Regions from separate parts of the Sporosarcina newyorkensis genome, predicted to be linked through region 1. Evidence: riboswitches for the same ligand, from Rfam matches in the RefSeq annotation. Region 1 holds a riboswitch; the other holds the start of a gene.
The links. Region 1 has a riboswitch for thiamine pyrophosphate ahead of thiC (phosphomethylpyrimidine synthase ThiC). Riboswitches for the same ligand answer to the same signal wherever they lie in the genome.
Positions count from the first base shown of each region.

Region 2: linked by a shared signal. The riboswitch ahead of B5D59_RS08060 (thiamine phosphate synthase) and the one ahead of thiC (phosphomethylpyrimidine synthase ThiC) in region 1 are both predicted to bind thiamine pyrophosphate.

Region 1 covers NZ_FUYJ01000009.1:23,964-31,362, reverse strand. Annotated here, with positions in the region: gene B5D59_RS15045 (N-acetylmuramoyl-L-alanine amidase family protein) at 1-18, shown strand, start outside; gene B5D59_RS15040 (Ltp family lipoprotein) at 121-717, opposite strand; gene B5D59_RS15030 (spectrin repeat,Rudiment single hybrid domain protein) at 1,264-1,497, shown strand; gene B5D59_RS15025 (type 1 glutamine amidotransferase domain-containing protein) at 1,707-2,222, shown strand; gene B5D59_RS15020 (hypothetical protein) at 2,513-2,695, shown strand; gene B5D59_RS15015 (methionine biosynthesis PLP-dependent protein) at 2,787-3,917, opposite strand; SAM riboswitch class I at 3,999-4,102, opposite strand; gene B5D59_RS15010 (DMT family transporter) at 4,257-4,601, shown strand; gene B5D59_RS15005 (DMT family transporter) at 4,598-4,918, shown strand; gene B5D59_RS15000 (methylated-DNA--[protein]-cysteine S-methyltransferase) at 4,911-5,450, shown strand; TPP riboswitch at 5,496-5,612, shown strand; gene thiC (phosphomethylpyrimidine synthase ThiC) at 5,740-7,399, shown strand, end outside.
Region 2 covers NZ_FUYJ01000003.1:291,093-298,491, reverse strand. Annotated here, with positions in the region: gene B5D59_RS08070 (thiazole synthase) at 1-637, opposite strand, end outside; gene thiS (sulfur carrier protein ThiS) at 634-840, opposite strand; gene B5D59_RS08060 (thiamine phosphate synthase) at 858-1,448, opposite strand; TPP riboswitch at 1,528-1,636, opposite strand; gene B5D59_RS08055 (Crp/Fnr family transcriptional regulator) at 1,730-2,428, opposite strand; gene B5D59_RS08050 (heavy metal translocating P-type ATPase) at 2,406-4,307, opposite strand; gene B5D59_RS08045 (heavy-metal-associated domain-containing protein) at 4,323-4,544, opposite strand; gene B5D59_RS08040 (phosphoribosylaminoimidazolesuccinocarboxamide synthase) at 4,712-5,392, shown strand; gene ectA (diaminobutyrate acetyltransferase) at 6,016-6,540, shown strand; gene ectB (diaminobutyrate--2-oxoglutarate transaminase) at 6,607-7,399, shown strand, end outside.

The sequences.
Region 1 (7,399 bases):
ATTAAACAAAATAAATAAGAAGCATATGGCCATAAATCAAACGTTGATACAACAAGGTTTGCAAAGTGGCCAATGCAAAGTTAAAGCGACTCTATCCATTATCGGACGGAGTCGCTTTTTTTATTCTAAATTATCAATAGCGTATTGTGCTTCTTCAGCAGTAAATTTTTCTCCATGTTCTGAAATCAGTTGATCGTAAACAGCCGCATCTGACATACTCATTGTGTCAGCATAGGTCTTTGCTTTTTTCAACGCATTTTCTTTCCAATCATACTCAATATTATCAATAGCATATTGAGCTGCTTCAGGAGGAAAATTCTCTCCATATTCAGAAGTCAATTGATCGTAAATACCAGCCTTAGACATTTGCATAGTTTTCGCATATGTTTCAGCCTTCTTTAATGCAGATTTATGCTCTCTGGGGATGCTTTCTTCTTTTGCTTTAGCTTCTTCCTCTTCTTTAGCTTTCTGTCCAGCTGCAGCTTTCTTTTCCTCTTCTTTTTTAGCAATTTGAGTTTTTTCTTCTTCTGTTAAACCTGGTTCTTTTCCAATGTCTGGTTTTGCATCAGCTGAAGTCTCCACTTTTTTCGGTTCTTCCTCCGCCTCTTCTTCCATAGTTGATCCAATAGCACCTAAAATAAAAATAACTACAATAGTGATAAACCACCATCTTTTATAAAATGGCTTTTTAACTTTAACTTTCTTCTTGTCTCCCAATGGTACCCCTCCCATAATTATGTATATTTACAGGATACATGATATAGGTAAGAAAGGCTATTCGGTTTTTCAAATATTTTTTAGAAAATGAAGGTGATCCAGTTTAATTGGTTATCAGTATTTAATACAAATTGTTTTGAGTTTTAACCCCAGTTTAACCCCAACCAGAAAAACGCACAAAAAAAGCACCACTCAATTGGAGTGATGCCTTCTCGCAAACCTTGAAACTATGCGGTTTGTTAAGCCGTCTTTGCCGTAATTTAGTCATAGAAAGTTTTAAACCACCACTTCTCGAAGTGGGTGTTTGCAGAAACGTTCCTGTACGTCCGAGTTGCTAAAAGGAACCCGGCATGCCATTTCCGTTCCGTAATAAACTCCCTGTTACAGCTTAAAGGTTAAAACTTAATGTCATACGAACAATACAGCTTGTAAATTTATAATACACCCGAACAGCTGAAAATGCAAATGGAAAGTTTTTCAATGAAACGAAACTTAAGCGGTTATAAAAACGTATAAAGAAGAAAACTTGGAGGAGCGATTAGATCTATGGATACGAATGAAACATCTCCGCAAAAAAATGAACTAATTTCTAAGCAATCGCAGGAAATCAGTACGCTGAATACAGAAGTAGAAGAGCTTCGTAAAGAAGTGAAGCAATTGCGTGAAGACTTGGAATTGATTAATGTCTTTCAGAAGAAGCCGGTTGTGTCGACGGAACTGGTCCAAACCGTTGGGGGTCTTATTATCGCCGCTCTTGTCATCATTGGTATATTTTTTTAAACGAGTTTTTTTCTAATGTAATTAGAAAAGTACCAGGAATATGCACAGAGATTCAAGTTGATATAAGCAGGCAAATTTTCTGGAAAGATGAAACGAATACGACCGTAAATTTAGATACTGAGGATAAGAGACAGCTTAGCCGTGCGATGTTTAGATCTTTTAATTCGTGGAATAGTAGGTCTAGAACATCACATAAGGAGTGGTAAGCAATGGCAAAGATCGCAACAGTACTAGGAGACATGTTTGAGGACTCAGAATATACGAAGCCGGCCAAAGCCTATAAAGATGCTGGACATGAAGTCGAAGTGATTGGGACGGAAGCTGGATCGGCAGTTACCGGTATGAAAGAAAACACGAAAGTAAAAGTCGATAAAGGAATTGACAATGCGAAGTCATCAGATTATGATGCTTTATTTATCCCAGGTGGATTCTCCCCAGATATTTTGCGCGCAGATGATCGTTTTGTAAAATTTGTCAAAGAATTCATGGATGCCGACAAACCAGTTTTTGCTATCTGTCATGGACCACAGCTATTGATCACGGCGAAAACATTAGAAGGTCGTGACGCAACAGGATACAAATCGATTCGTGTCGATATGGAATATGCGGGTGCAAAGTACGCAGACAAAGAAGTCGTTGTCTGTCAGAATCAGCTAGTCACAAGCCGTCAGCCTGATGATATCCCGGCATTTAACAGAGAATCCTTAAAACTGTTGGAAAAATAATAGTTGAAAAGAGACTGTCCTGAAAGTCAGAAATGGCTTTTAGGGCAGTTTTTTCTTTGGGGAGAACAAAGAACACGCTAAAGTACAGCGGCCCCGAAGCAATGCAGCTTTTTTGTTGGACTAATATGCATATTTCAAGTTAATCGTGAAGTAGAATAAACCGATAGCATTCGAATTGAAAAAGGTTCTCACTTACACTTGAAAATTGTTCTCAACTAGAGTATGCTAAATACAACGAATTATTCAGAACCTTTGGGGAATCTTTAACTTGAAAGGTCGGGGATCTTGTTATGTATAAGTTGATTACATTGGCAATTATAGCGGGTATTGGCATAGGCACGACTGCCGGGTTTTCCTTAGGGAGTAAAGAGTGGGCGGGCATGCTGGCAGGTGTGGCGGCATTGGCATTTATTGTAGTGCCGGCAACAGTTGTTTACTCAGCGGAAAAGAAGAAATGGCAGCAAACTCAATGAGCATTTAAAAGACATCCTTCTCTCTAGGATGTCTTTTTTATTGCTAGGAAAGAAAAAATCCTCTTGCACTTGAACGCAAGAGGAGATGGGATTAATGAATATTTACGGCTTCTACTGCTTCTTTCGCAGCGTACAGTGCTTGTTTGACATCGGCAATTAAATCATCCGCATCCTCCACCCCGACTGAGAAGCGCAAGAGTCGATCATCGACACCGCGTCGATTCCGTTCTTCAATCGGAATGTCCATATGCGTCTGTGTTGTTGGATACGTGATGAAACTTTCGACGCCTCCAAGACTCTCTGCAAAGGAAATGAGTTTCATATTCTCTAAGAACGGTCCTACCCACTCGCTGTTTTGTACGCGGAACGAGAGCATACCGCCGATGCCGGCGTACAAGACATCTGCGATTAAAGGTTCTTGCTTCAAATAGGCTACCATTTCTTTTGCATTCGCGTCATGCTGCTTCATTCTCAAATGGAGTGTTTTGAGACCGCGGACTACGAGCCATGAATCAAACGGAGATAGTGTAGCGCCACTCGCATTATGGTTCGTGAACAAGCGGTCGCAAAGTTCTTCGCCTTTTGCTATGACAAGACCAGCAAGCACGTCATTATGACCACCGATATATTTCGTAGCGCTATGGATAACGATATCCGCACCTTCCTCAATCGGTCGTTGGAAATACGGTGTAAGGAACGTATTATCAACAATTAGCAACAGGCCATGCTTTTTAGCAAGTTCTGCATAAGTTGCGACGTTAATCTGCAGCATAAGCGGGTTGGTAGGTGTCTCCAAAAATATCGCTTTTGTACGATCTGTAATTGCTTGTTCAACTTCTGAAACATCATCAAATGTTAGGTAGTGTGTAGAAATCTGATAGGTTTTCTCATACTGTTGGAATAAACGATAGGTGCCGCCATACAGGTCCTCAGGGGCAAGGATTTCGTCACCTGTTTTAAACAGTGACAAGATTAGTTGAATAGCTGCCATTCCGGAGCTGCAGGCATAGCCTTGATCACCGGATTCTAAATCGGCAATGCCGTCTTCCAAAATAGAACGAGTCGGATTTTTTGTCCGCGTATAATCGTAGCCGGTAGACTGACCTAACCCTTCGTGATGATAAGCTGTTGATAAATAAATCGGTGTATTGACTGCGCCCGTTTTCTTATCGCTGTTATTCCCCAGCTGGACTAATCTTGTTTCTAATTCATTGTTTGTCATAGTATCCATCCCCTTCAGAAAAATAAAAAAGAGCCTCTTCATTTCGAATAGGCCCTCGAACATACAACATTTTCTTCAGTATTCTCATCTTCAAGGCGGTGTTCACCCTTGGAATTAGCACCATGCCAAGCTGGCTGGTTGCTGAGACTTCTTTGGGCCTATCCCTCCGTCTCTCTCGATAAGAATATTCTTAATATAGGAAAAATTATTAGTGGATTCATTCTATCATGCGAACATAGCAGATGCAAGCTTACTTCTACTAGGAATGCTTTTTTCGTTTAACTGAAAGGTTTGTTATACTAATAGACACTATAGAGCGAATGAAAGGAGACGTTAACTTTGGCTTGGAGTTATGTCGCTTTAGCTGCGGTCGTAGAAATATTTTGGGTGGTGGGACTGCGCTATTCGGAGACATTTCTGCATTGGATCGGAACTGGAGGCGCGATTATATTTAGTTTTTATTTCATTATTAAGGCATGTGAGAAATTGCCTTCAGGGACAGTTTATGCTGTCTTCACCGGTTCAGGCGCTGCAGCCATTCTATTAGTTGATATTTTCGTTTTCCACGCGGACTTCACCTGGATTACGCTGTCATTTATCTGTTTGATTGTCATCGGGGTTGTTGGTATCAAACTGACTACAGATGAGCAGTCGGATGAAGCGAATCAAGAAGGGGGCAGTTGACGTTGGCTTGGGTTTATTTAGCGATTGCCAGTCTTGGAGAAATCTTTGGGGTTATAAGCATCAATTATTACTTGCAGAAACGTACGATCAAGCGTCTCCTACTCATAGTTGGAGTATTCAGTTTCGGCTTTGTTTTTTTATCGTTAGCGATGCGCGATATTCAAATGAGTACGGCTTATGCAGTCTGGACAGGATTGGGAGCGGCAGGGGCAGTCCTGGCTGGTATTCTAATCTTTAAAGAGTCTGCAAGTGTGAAAAGGATTTTCTTTTTGTCATTGATTATAGTAGGGGCCGTTGGATTGAAGCTGTTTGGCTAATAGAAAGGTAGTGGGGAAACTGGTTTATTGGACAAGTTTTGATGTGGAAGGTTGGAACGTAACAATGGCAGCGACTGAAAGGGGCCTTCTCTATGTAGGCTTAGCTGAAGATGCTGAGGAAAAAATGAAGAGTTGGCTCACCAAACAATATGGCGCTGGCGAAGTGAAGGAAAATGCAGACAGATTAGCTGAATACGCAAATGAAGTGAGAAGTTACTTGTCTGGAGAAGTGCAAGATTTCACATGCTCCGTGGATTGGTCAGGCACACCATTTCAAAACAAGGTGTGGAAAGCGCTTCAAGATATTCCGTATGGACAATTGGTGACATATTCAGACATTGCCGAGATAATCGGTCATCCTTCTGCAATTCGAGCAGCTGCTTCCGCGATTGGAAAGAATCCGTTGTTGCTTGTCATCCCATGTCATCGGGTCATCGCAAAAAATGGAAGTCTATCGGGCTACCGGGATGGTCAGCAACTGAAAGGTCGGTTGATTCGAATGGAAGGTAATTCTTTTACTTCCTCTAGTTGACAAAGTATTACTCTATGATAAACTATAGTTGTTCGACAATTCAATAATCATAACTAGGGGTGTCCAGCGCGACTGGACTGAGATGGGATGAGTAAAATGCATTCCGAACTCTTTGGACCTGATCTGGCTCGTACCAGCGTGGGGAAGTTTTCAATCTATCAATCAGCGTACTTTTGTGCGTTTTTGAAAGACCAGGTCCTTTTTTTATGGAGCTGGTCTTTTTTTGTGCTGCTGATTCCCTTTACTCGGATGGAGTCATGGTCTGCCCTCACAAAGGAGACGATGACAAATGAAACAAACGACAGAAAAAGAGATCCACATTCACGATTGTTTTCCGGCAAGCAGAAAAGTATATGTACAAGGAAGTCGATCCGATTTGCTTGTACCTATGCGCGAAATTGAACTATCACCAACCGTGACAGAGCAAGATGAGTTTCCGAATGAACCGTTCCGCGTTTATGATACGAGCGGAAAATACACGGAAGCAGGCTATGAAGTCGATATTAAAAAAGGACTTCCAGCCATTAAGGAAAATTGGATATGGGAACGTAATGACGTGGAAGAATATGAAGGAAGACAAGTAAAACCACAGGATAATGGCTATCGTTCAATAGAGCAAATGAATAACGATGCGCAATTTCCTTTATTGAAGCGCAAACCGCTGCGAGCTAAAAAGGGAAAGAATGTTACGCAGATGCATTATGCACGAAAAGGGATGATCACACCTGAAATGGAGTTCATTGCGATTCGTGAAGGCGTTGAATCGGAGTTGGTACGCGATGAGGTTGCGAGAGGACGGGCAATCATTCCGTCCAATATTAACCACCCCGAAGCAGAGCCTATGATTATCGGCAGTAAATTTCATGTCAAAATTAATGCGAATATCGGAAATTCCGCAGTCTCTTCATCGATTGCAGAAGAAGTGGAGAAGATGACGTGGGCAACACGCTGGGGTGCGGACAATATTATGGATTTATCGACAGGTAAGAATATCCATACGACACGTGAGTGGATCATCCGAAATTCCCCTGTACCGGTGGGGACAGTTCCGCTCTATCAGGCGCTCGAAAAAGTGAATGGAAAAGTGGAAGATTTATCATGGGAAGTCTTCCGCGACACATTGATTGAACAGGCCGAGCAAGGCGTCAGCTATTTCACGATTCATGCGGGGGTACTGCTACGCTATATACCGCTGACGGTTAACCGAGTGACAGGCATTGTCTCACGTGGCGGTTCGATTATGGCGCAATGGTGCATGCTTCATCATGAAGAAAGTTTTCTCTACACGCATTTCGAGGAAATTTGTGAAATCATGAAGCAGTATGATATCGCATTTTCATTGGGAGATGGCTTGCGTCCGGGATCGATTGCAGATGCTAATGATGAAGCGCAATTTGCTGAGCTGGATACGCTTGGTGAACTGACGAAAATTGCTTGGAAGCACGATGTGCAAGTGATGGTCGAAGGACCTGGGCATGTACCGATGCATTTAATTAAGGAAAATGTTGATAAACAAATGGAAATTTGTCAGGAGGCACCATTCTATACATTAGGTCCGTTGACGACAGATATCGCGCCTGCGTATGACCACATCACATCTGCAATTGGTGCTGCGATGATCGGGTGGTTCGGGACTGCGATGCTGTGCTATGTAACGCCAAAAGAGCATCTCGGATTACCAAATAAAGAGGATGTTCGTGAAGGTGTCATCACATATAAAATAGCTGCCCATGCAGCAGACTTAGCGAAAGGCCATCCAAATGCACAAAAGCGCGATGATGCATTATCCAAAGCTCGCTTCGAATTTCGTTGGAGAGATCAATTCAATCTGAGTCTAGATCCAGAACGAGCGATGGAATATCACGATGAAACGTTACCGGCAGAAGGGGCGAAAGTATCTCATTTCTGTTCAATGTGCGGGCCGAAATTCTGCAGTATGCGTATTTCTC
Region 2 (7,399 bases), on a different contig from region 1:
CTTCGGAAACCGCTGTATTCAATAGCACGCCGTCTGCTCCAAGCTCCATCGCGTATGCCGCGTCTTTCGGTGATCCAATGCCCGCATCCACAATGACCGGTACATTTGATTGCTCGATAATTAGAGAAAGATTCAACGGATTCAAAATTCCGTGACCTGAACCAATCGGTGCAGCGCCCGGCATGATGGCATGAACGCCTAATTCACAAAGTTTCCGTGCCAGCACCACATCATCCGACGTATAAGGCAGCACGATGAAACCTTCTTCAAGCAGCATTTCAGATGCACGCAACGTTTCCACTGGATCAGGCAACAAGGAATGGCTGCAGCCAATAATCTCAACCTTTACCATATCACATAATCCCGATGCTTTCGCCAGCTTCGCGATATGCACCGCTTCCTCCGCTGTGCTTGCGCCTGCTGTATTTGGCAATAATGTATAGTGCTCTAAATCCAGTTGCTCCAGGAAATTCGGCTGAGACTCTTCGAAAATGTTCATCCGTCTCACCGCAAATGTTAAGATTTCTGTCTCTGATACCGCAACTGCCTTTTTTTGAGTCTCAAATGAAGGATACTTCCCTGTGCCTAACAATAAACGTGAAGAAAACCTTTTATCTGCTATTTGTAACATCCTCATCCGCCTCCAACAAAATGTATGATTTCAATTTGATCTCTGTCCATAATTGGTGCATCGTAACTGTCCTTCTGCAGAATTTCCTTGTTCTTTTCGACGATCAAAATTCGATTGCCAAGCTTCAAATGCTCCAGTAACTGCTGAACTGTTTCCACCTCAGGTACAACCGAATACGACTTACCGTTCAAATCAATTGTTTTGCCCAATGAACACCGCTCCTTTGCTATGAATCTCTTGCACGTGCATAATCTCTAACTGCGCTCACTGCGTCTTGACTGCTGATGGGGGACAGGATTGCTGCACCTCTGACGCCGTGTCTTTTAAAAAACGGCAGATGAACTGGCCGAATTCCACCGATTGCATAGACGGGAATCGTGCATGATAATGCAATCTCAAAAAGCTCATCCGTACCCCGCGGAGCCAAGCCTTTTTTGGATGATGTCAGATAAATATGTCCATACAATAGCCAGTCTGCTCCAGCAGCTTGTGCTTCTCGTGCCTCTTCCAATGAATGGATGGAAGATCCTAATCTCAGCGACGGAAAAGTGGTACGTGCTTCCTTCACCGACATTCCATAGCCTGTCAGCTGACAGGCTATGGACAGCGAGTTTGCGAGGCTGGGCCGTGCGTGTACAATTATTTTATCCAATGGAAACCCTCTAGTAGAGAGACGTGAAATCAATTCGATCAGCTGTACATCCGTCTTCGACTTTTCACGTAAGATAAATTCATCGATATAAGGCTCCGTCTCCAGCAACTTGAGCAGCAGTTCATCAACAGAATGACAATCATCCGTGACACCGACCAATTTCATTTCCAGTTCACCTCCAAATGAAAAAACCACTTCCCGAATCGGAAAGTGGTTGGATGTGTCGGCATGTATGAGAGTACGCCAAAACGACTTGCCACTTCCCTCCGCAGGTACGAACCTGTTCAGGTGATAAGGGTTTCAGAGTCGCACTCTTTTCTCAGTCCTTGTGAAGGATTCCCCTAATGGTCAAAAGATTATGATATTCACTTACAGCATAGCACTTACCAGATTGAAAGAAAAGAGGGATGTCAAATTTTCATCTCTTGCTGAATTTCATATAGCCATTATATGAGTAATAAAGAATCTAAATCGAAAATCTCTACAATCTTAGAACCGGTCTGGCGTATCCAGCCCCGTTCTTCGAATACGCTTAATTTACGACTGATTGTTTCGGGTGTCGTGCCAAGATGGGAAGCTAGATCTTTTCGGCTCATCGGCAGTCGGATGGTCAATTGTTGCTGTTCCTCTGATAGATCCGCCAAATACAACGCAAGTCGAGTTTCAGCAGATTCCATGGCGATTCGGGCGGCTCGCAGCTCTGTATCCGCGAGTCGGGAAGAGAATTCCGTAAGCATCCTCAATGAAATTGCAGGGTGAGATTGCAAAAGTTGCTGCATCTCGTCCCGTTGGATGATACACAGTTCAACGGCTTCCAAAGTTTCCGCATATGCGTCATGAGGCTTTGCGTCGAACAAGGAAAGCTCGCCTGTGAATTCTCCTGGTTTCAGGATACGGACGAGTTGTTCCTTGCCATTCTCCGATAGACGATAGACCTTGACTCGTCCTTTATGCAATATATATAAACCTTCTGAGCGATCACCGCTATGGTAAATCATTTCACCGCGAGGGTAGTTTATGCTGCGTGCAAGCGCGACGATTTTATCCATTTGCTGCTTATCCAAGTGATTGAAAAGAGGGACGAGCGAAACGCAGGAACGGTGAAGATCGTTCGTGCTTAGGTCACAATGTGATCCTTGGTTCATCCGATATCACCTCACTTTGTTTTTGATTCGATGGCTTGTCGTTAGTATAACGTATTAATCGAATGGCGTTCAGGATCACCAGAAGTACGCTCACTTCATGGACGAGCATACCGGAAGCGAGGAATACTTTGCCGAGTAATACACCGAGCAACAGAAGGAATACGGTACCGACCGCAAAGAAGGTATTCTGCTTCATGTTCTGTACAGTTGCTTTCGCTAAAGCATAGGCATGGGAGAATTGATCGAGCCGATCTGCCATCAAGACGATGTCCGCTGTCTCCATTGAAATATCTGTTCCGCCTTCTCCCATGGCGAGCCCAATATCCGCCGTTGCTATGGCGGGTGCATCGTTGATTCCGTCGCCTGCCATAGCAACTCGGTGACCTTGTTCTTTCAAACTCTGAACTGCCGCCACTTTATCTTTAGGCAATAATTCCGCATAGATTTCGTCAAGGCCAAGGTGTTCGCCAACTAGTTGGGCTGTATGTCGATTGTCGCCTGTCAGCATGATCATTTGCTTGATGCCATTTTTCCGCAATTTGGCCAACGCTTCGGCAGCTTCCGGACGAATTTGATCGGCGACAGAGATGATTCCTGTGATTTCCCGGGAAATACTGACGAAAATTGCCGTATTTCCAGCTTTCTCACGTTGTGATGCATAGTCTTCCATTTCAGAAGGAATCGGGATCTTTTGGTCTTCCATTAGTTTGCGATTGCCAACTGCGAGATGCTTTCCTTCTACTGTAGCCATTATTCCATTTCCTTTAACCACTTCAGCGTCTTCCGGTTGATTGGACAAATGAATCGCACGTTTCTTCGCTTCTTTAACGATAGTCCGGCCTAGATGGTGTTCTGAAATCATTTCGGCTTCGGCTGTGAGACGCAGTAACTCTTCTTTCTCTATACCTAATCCGTAGACATCAGTTACTTCAGGTCGCCCTCTTGTCAATGTACCTGTTTTATCAAAGACGATCGTATCAATTTTCGCTAGCTGTTCCATTACTTCACCGCCTTTTATCAAGACACCGTTTCGGGCTCCGTTGCCAATTCCTGCAACGATCGAAACCGGTGCGGAAATGACGAGGGCTCCAGGGCAAGCGATGACGAGGAAAGTTAACGTCATTTCGATGTTCCGTGTTAAAAGATAAACGAGCACGGACAAGAGCACAATGGAAGGCGTATAGATAGTAGCAAAACGCTCGAGAAACTTTTCGGTTTTCGATTTGGATTCCTGCGCTTCTTCCACTAATTCAATAATGCGGGCGAAAGTCGTGTCATTACCAACTCTTACGGCAATCACTTCTATATAACCATGTTCCACTAGTGTACCGCTGAATACTTGATCATCCAGCATTTTGCTGGCGGGAACCGATTCACCTGTGATAGCTGCTTCATTTAGTGTGGCGGTCCCCGAAATAATTGGACCATCCACAGGAACTTTTTCTCCTGATCGAACGATGACCTGATCGCCGATTTCAACATTGTCTACTGAAACGGTCAATATTTCACCATCACGCATGACGCGTGCTTCTAGTGGAGCTAAGTCGGTAAGAGCTTTCAGGGAAGAGCGAGTCTTTTCCATTGTTCGTATTTCCAGCATCGCCCCGAATAAAAATAGAAACGTGACGACCGCAGATTCTACATATTCTCCAATGAATAATGCACCGACAACCGCAATCGTGACGAGTAATTCTATGCTGAACGCTTTCATCCGGATAGCTTTAAAAGACTTGATCGTGATTGGAGTCCCGGCTATCAAAGTAGAAGTAACCAACGTGATTTGGCGTGCATCATGCCACCCGGCAATATGCATGATGATCGCGGCTGCTAAGAGAATAGCAGAGATGGCAGTGACGCGTACCGTTTGTTTGGCATTCATGTGAGTTCCTCCTTTTTAAGCAACTTTTAGGCTGAGTACTGGATAACCGAGCTTTTCGATGAGTTCTTGCAAGTCATTCGCAGCTACGATGGCTTCGTCAAACTCAACGCGTACTTTGTTTGAGTGGAATAATACTTTTACTTTTTGAACCCCATTTGCTCGGGCTAAGGCACCTTCAATTTTCTTGACACATGACGGACAGCTGAATGGCTCCATTTGAAATACTGCTTTTTTCATTGTTCTCATCCTTTTCGTTTGTATTTGTTAACTTAAGTATAGAGGGGATTTGTATTTTGCACCTTGACCTCCATCAAGTTTTCTGTAATCTATCCTTTTTCTTCAGAGCAAAGTGCATTATACTTAAAAAGTAGAACAATAATTACGAAATGAGGAGAATCGTTCGTATGAAACTAACTTATTCTGGTAAAACGAAAGATGTTTATCAATTGGAAGACGGTCATGTGCTATTAAAATTCAAGGATGATGTGACAGGGGAAGATGGTGTATTCGATCCTGGCGCCAATACAGTCGGATTAACGATAGAAGGTGCAGGGAAATCGGGTCTTCGCATGACGCAGTATTTTTTCGAAAAATTGGCGGAGCAGCAAGTGCCGACACATTATATCGATGCAGATTTAGATAAAGTAACAATGACGGTCAAGCCTGCAACAGTCTTCGGCAGCGGTCTGGAAGTAATTTGCCGATTTCGCGCAGTCGGAAGTTTCTTGCGGAGATATGGTAAGTATTGTAAAGAAGGACGGGCACTCGATGCCTTCGTGGAAGTAACATTAAAAGACGATGAACGACAAGATCCGCCGATTTCGAAAGACGCATTGGCCCAGCTAGGAATCCTAACGCGTGATGAATACGATATCTTGGAAGAGTTGACGAAAAAAATCTCTGAACTGGTCAAGTTTGAAATGACACAAAAAGGTTTGGATCTCTATGATATTAAGCTGGAATTTGGACGTGATTCTGAAGGAAACATCATGTTGATCGACGAAATTTCAGGTGGGAATATGCGCGTTTATCAAGGGGATAAGTATGTAGAACCAATGGAGTTGGAAACGATTTTATTTTCATAACATGAAGCCGGAAACGAAAAAAGTTTCCGGCTTTTTTAATTCGTGCTGAGGCTATACGCTGTTTGACTTGATGACGCTTTACTTTTTCATTAAACAAATAAAATGATATATATACTGTTGACAACGTTTTCATAGTTTCCTATAATAGCAACCAGTGTCAGAGGAGACACATTGTTTGCTTCTTCACCGACGTTTTTGTACACAAGAACCGTGGTTGGATGAATGCGTATGGCAGTAAATTCAAGATAATGAAAGTGTCTTTCATATCAGCGAATAATTGATAATATTAGCTGTTTTTCATGAACAAAAGCTCCCTGCTTTTGTAAAGGCGCTCTTTTTTGCTCTTCATACCGCAAGGCAGAAAGTTAGCACCCAAGTAGCCAGCACCAATCTCCATTTGGCTTTTCTACGTTAGTATCCTTGCTAAATCCACAAGATTCCTTAGAGAGAATCTGCCGAGTACTCGTGCTCGGTCATTAAAAAAACCTCACGATAATGACGATTCAATGACTTTAGTTTGATGTGACCACGTTGTCGGGTAAGAAGTAAACATGCATCCAGAGAGTTTCAGAGAATGAACATTTGTCTATTATGACAAATGACTAGACTTGGAGGAAAAATGTTTGCAGAAACCTCACATGTATTCGATTGCAGGGTACGATCCGAATGATCCTTACATCTTTCGCACCCCCACTCTAGATGACGGTAAGTCAATTTGGAAACTTGTCAAAGATACCCAAGTCCTAGATTTGAATTCTTCGTACAGTTATTTACTGTGGGCAGATCAATTCAGCGACACCAGTATCTTAGTGGAAGATCACGGGAAAATAGTAGGCTTTATATCGGGTTTCATTCAGCCGAAAGCGCAAGATACGTTATTTATCTGGCAAGTAGCGGTCGACGAATCAGCACGCGGCCAACGTTTGGCTTCCCGCATGCTGCAAGCCATTTTGCAGAGCCAATCATGTCGGAATATTCGGTACTTGGAAGCCACTGTAACGCCATCTAACATTCCGTCAACTAAGCTTTTCAAAGGTTTGGCACGTGATTTACAGACTGAGTGCACAATCACCGATGGCTACACGGAAGATCAATTTCCAAGGGAAGGACACGAAGCAGAAGAGTTGTTTCGCATTGGGCCATTCTGAAGAAGGGGTCGACTGTCGCAACTTGACACGGAAAATACAGAAATACTACGGAGGAATTAATTAACAATGGTACTGACAAAAAGTCAGAAGGTAATGGAAGTCTTTGAAAATCATGAGTCGCAAGTGAGAAGTTACAGCAGAAGTTTCCCGACAGTATTCGAACGAGCAAAAGGCTATAAGATGTGGGACACGGAAGGCAAGGAATATATCGATTTCTTTGCCGGCGCCGGTGCTTTGAACTACGGCCATAACAACGACAAAATGAAGGAAAAGTTGATCGAGTACATCCAAGACGACGGAATTGCACATAGTCTGGATATGGGGACGACGGTCCGAAAAGAATTTCTTGAACGATTTAACGAAGTGATCTTGAAGCCGAGAAACATGGACTATAAAGTGATGTTTCCTGGACCTACTGGGACGAATACAGTGGAAAGCGCATTGAAGATCGCCCGCAAAGTGACAGGACGCCAAAATATCATCAGCTTTACGAATGGCTTTCACGGCATGACGCTTGGTGCATTGTCTGTTACAGGCAATTCATATAACCGCGGCGGGGCTGGAGTACCGTTGAACAATACGACATCCATGCCATTCGATACGTTTTTGGAGGAAGGTCAATCATTAAATTTCCTTAAAAAGTATTTAGCTGACGCGAGCAGTGGATTAGATTTACCGGCTGCAATGATTTTGGAAACGGTCCAAGGAGAAGGCGGCATCAATCCTGCAAGCTTCGAGTGGTTGCGCGAAATTGAACGTCTCTGCCGCAATTACGATATCTTACTGATCGTTGACGATGTGCAAGCGGGGTGCGGCCGAACTGGTACGTTCTTCAGCTTTGAACCAGCCGGCGTCAAAC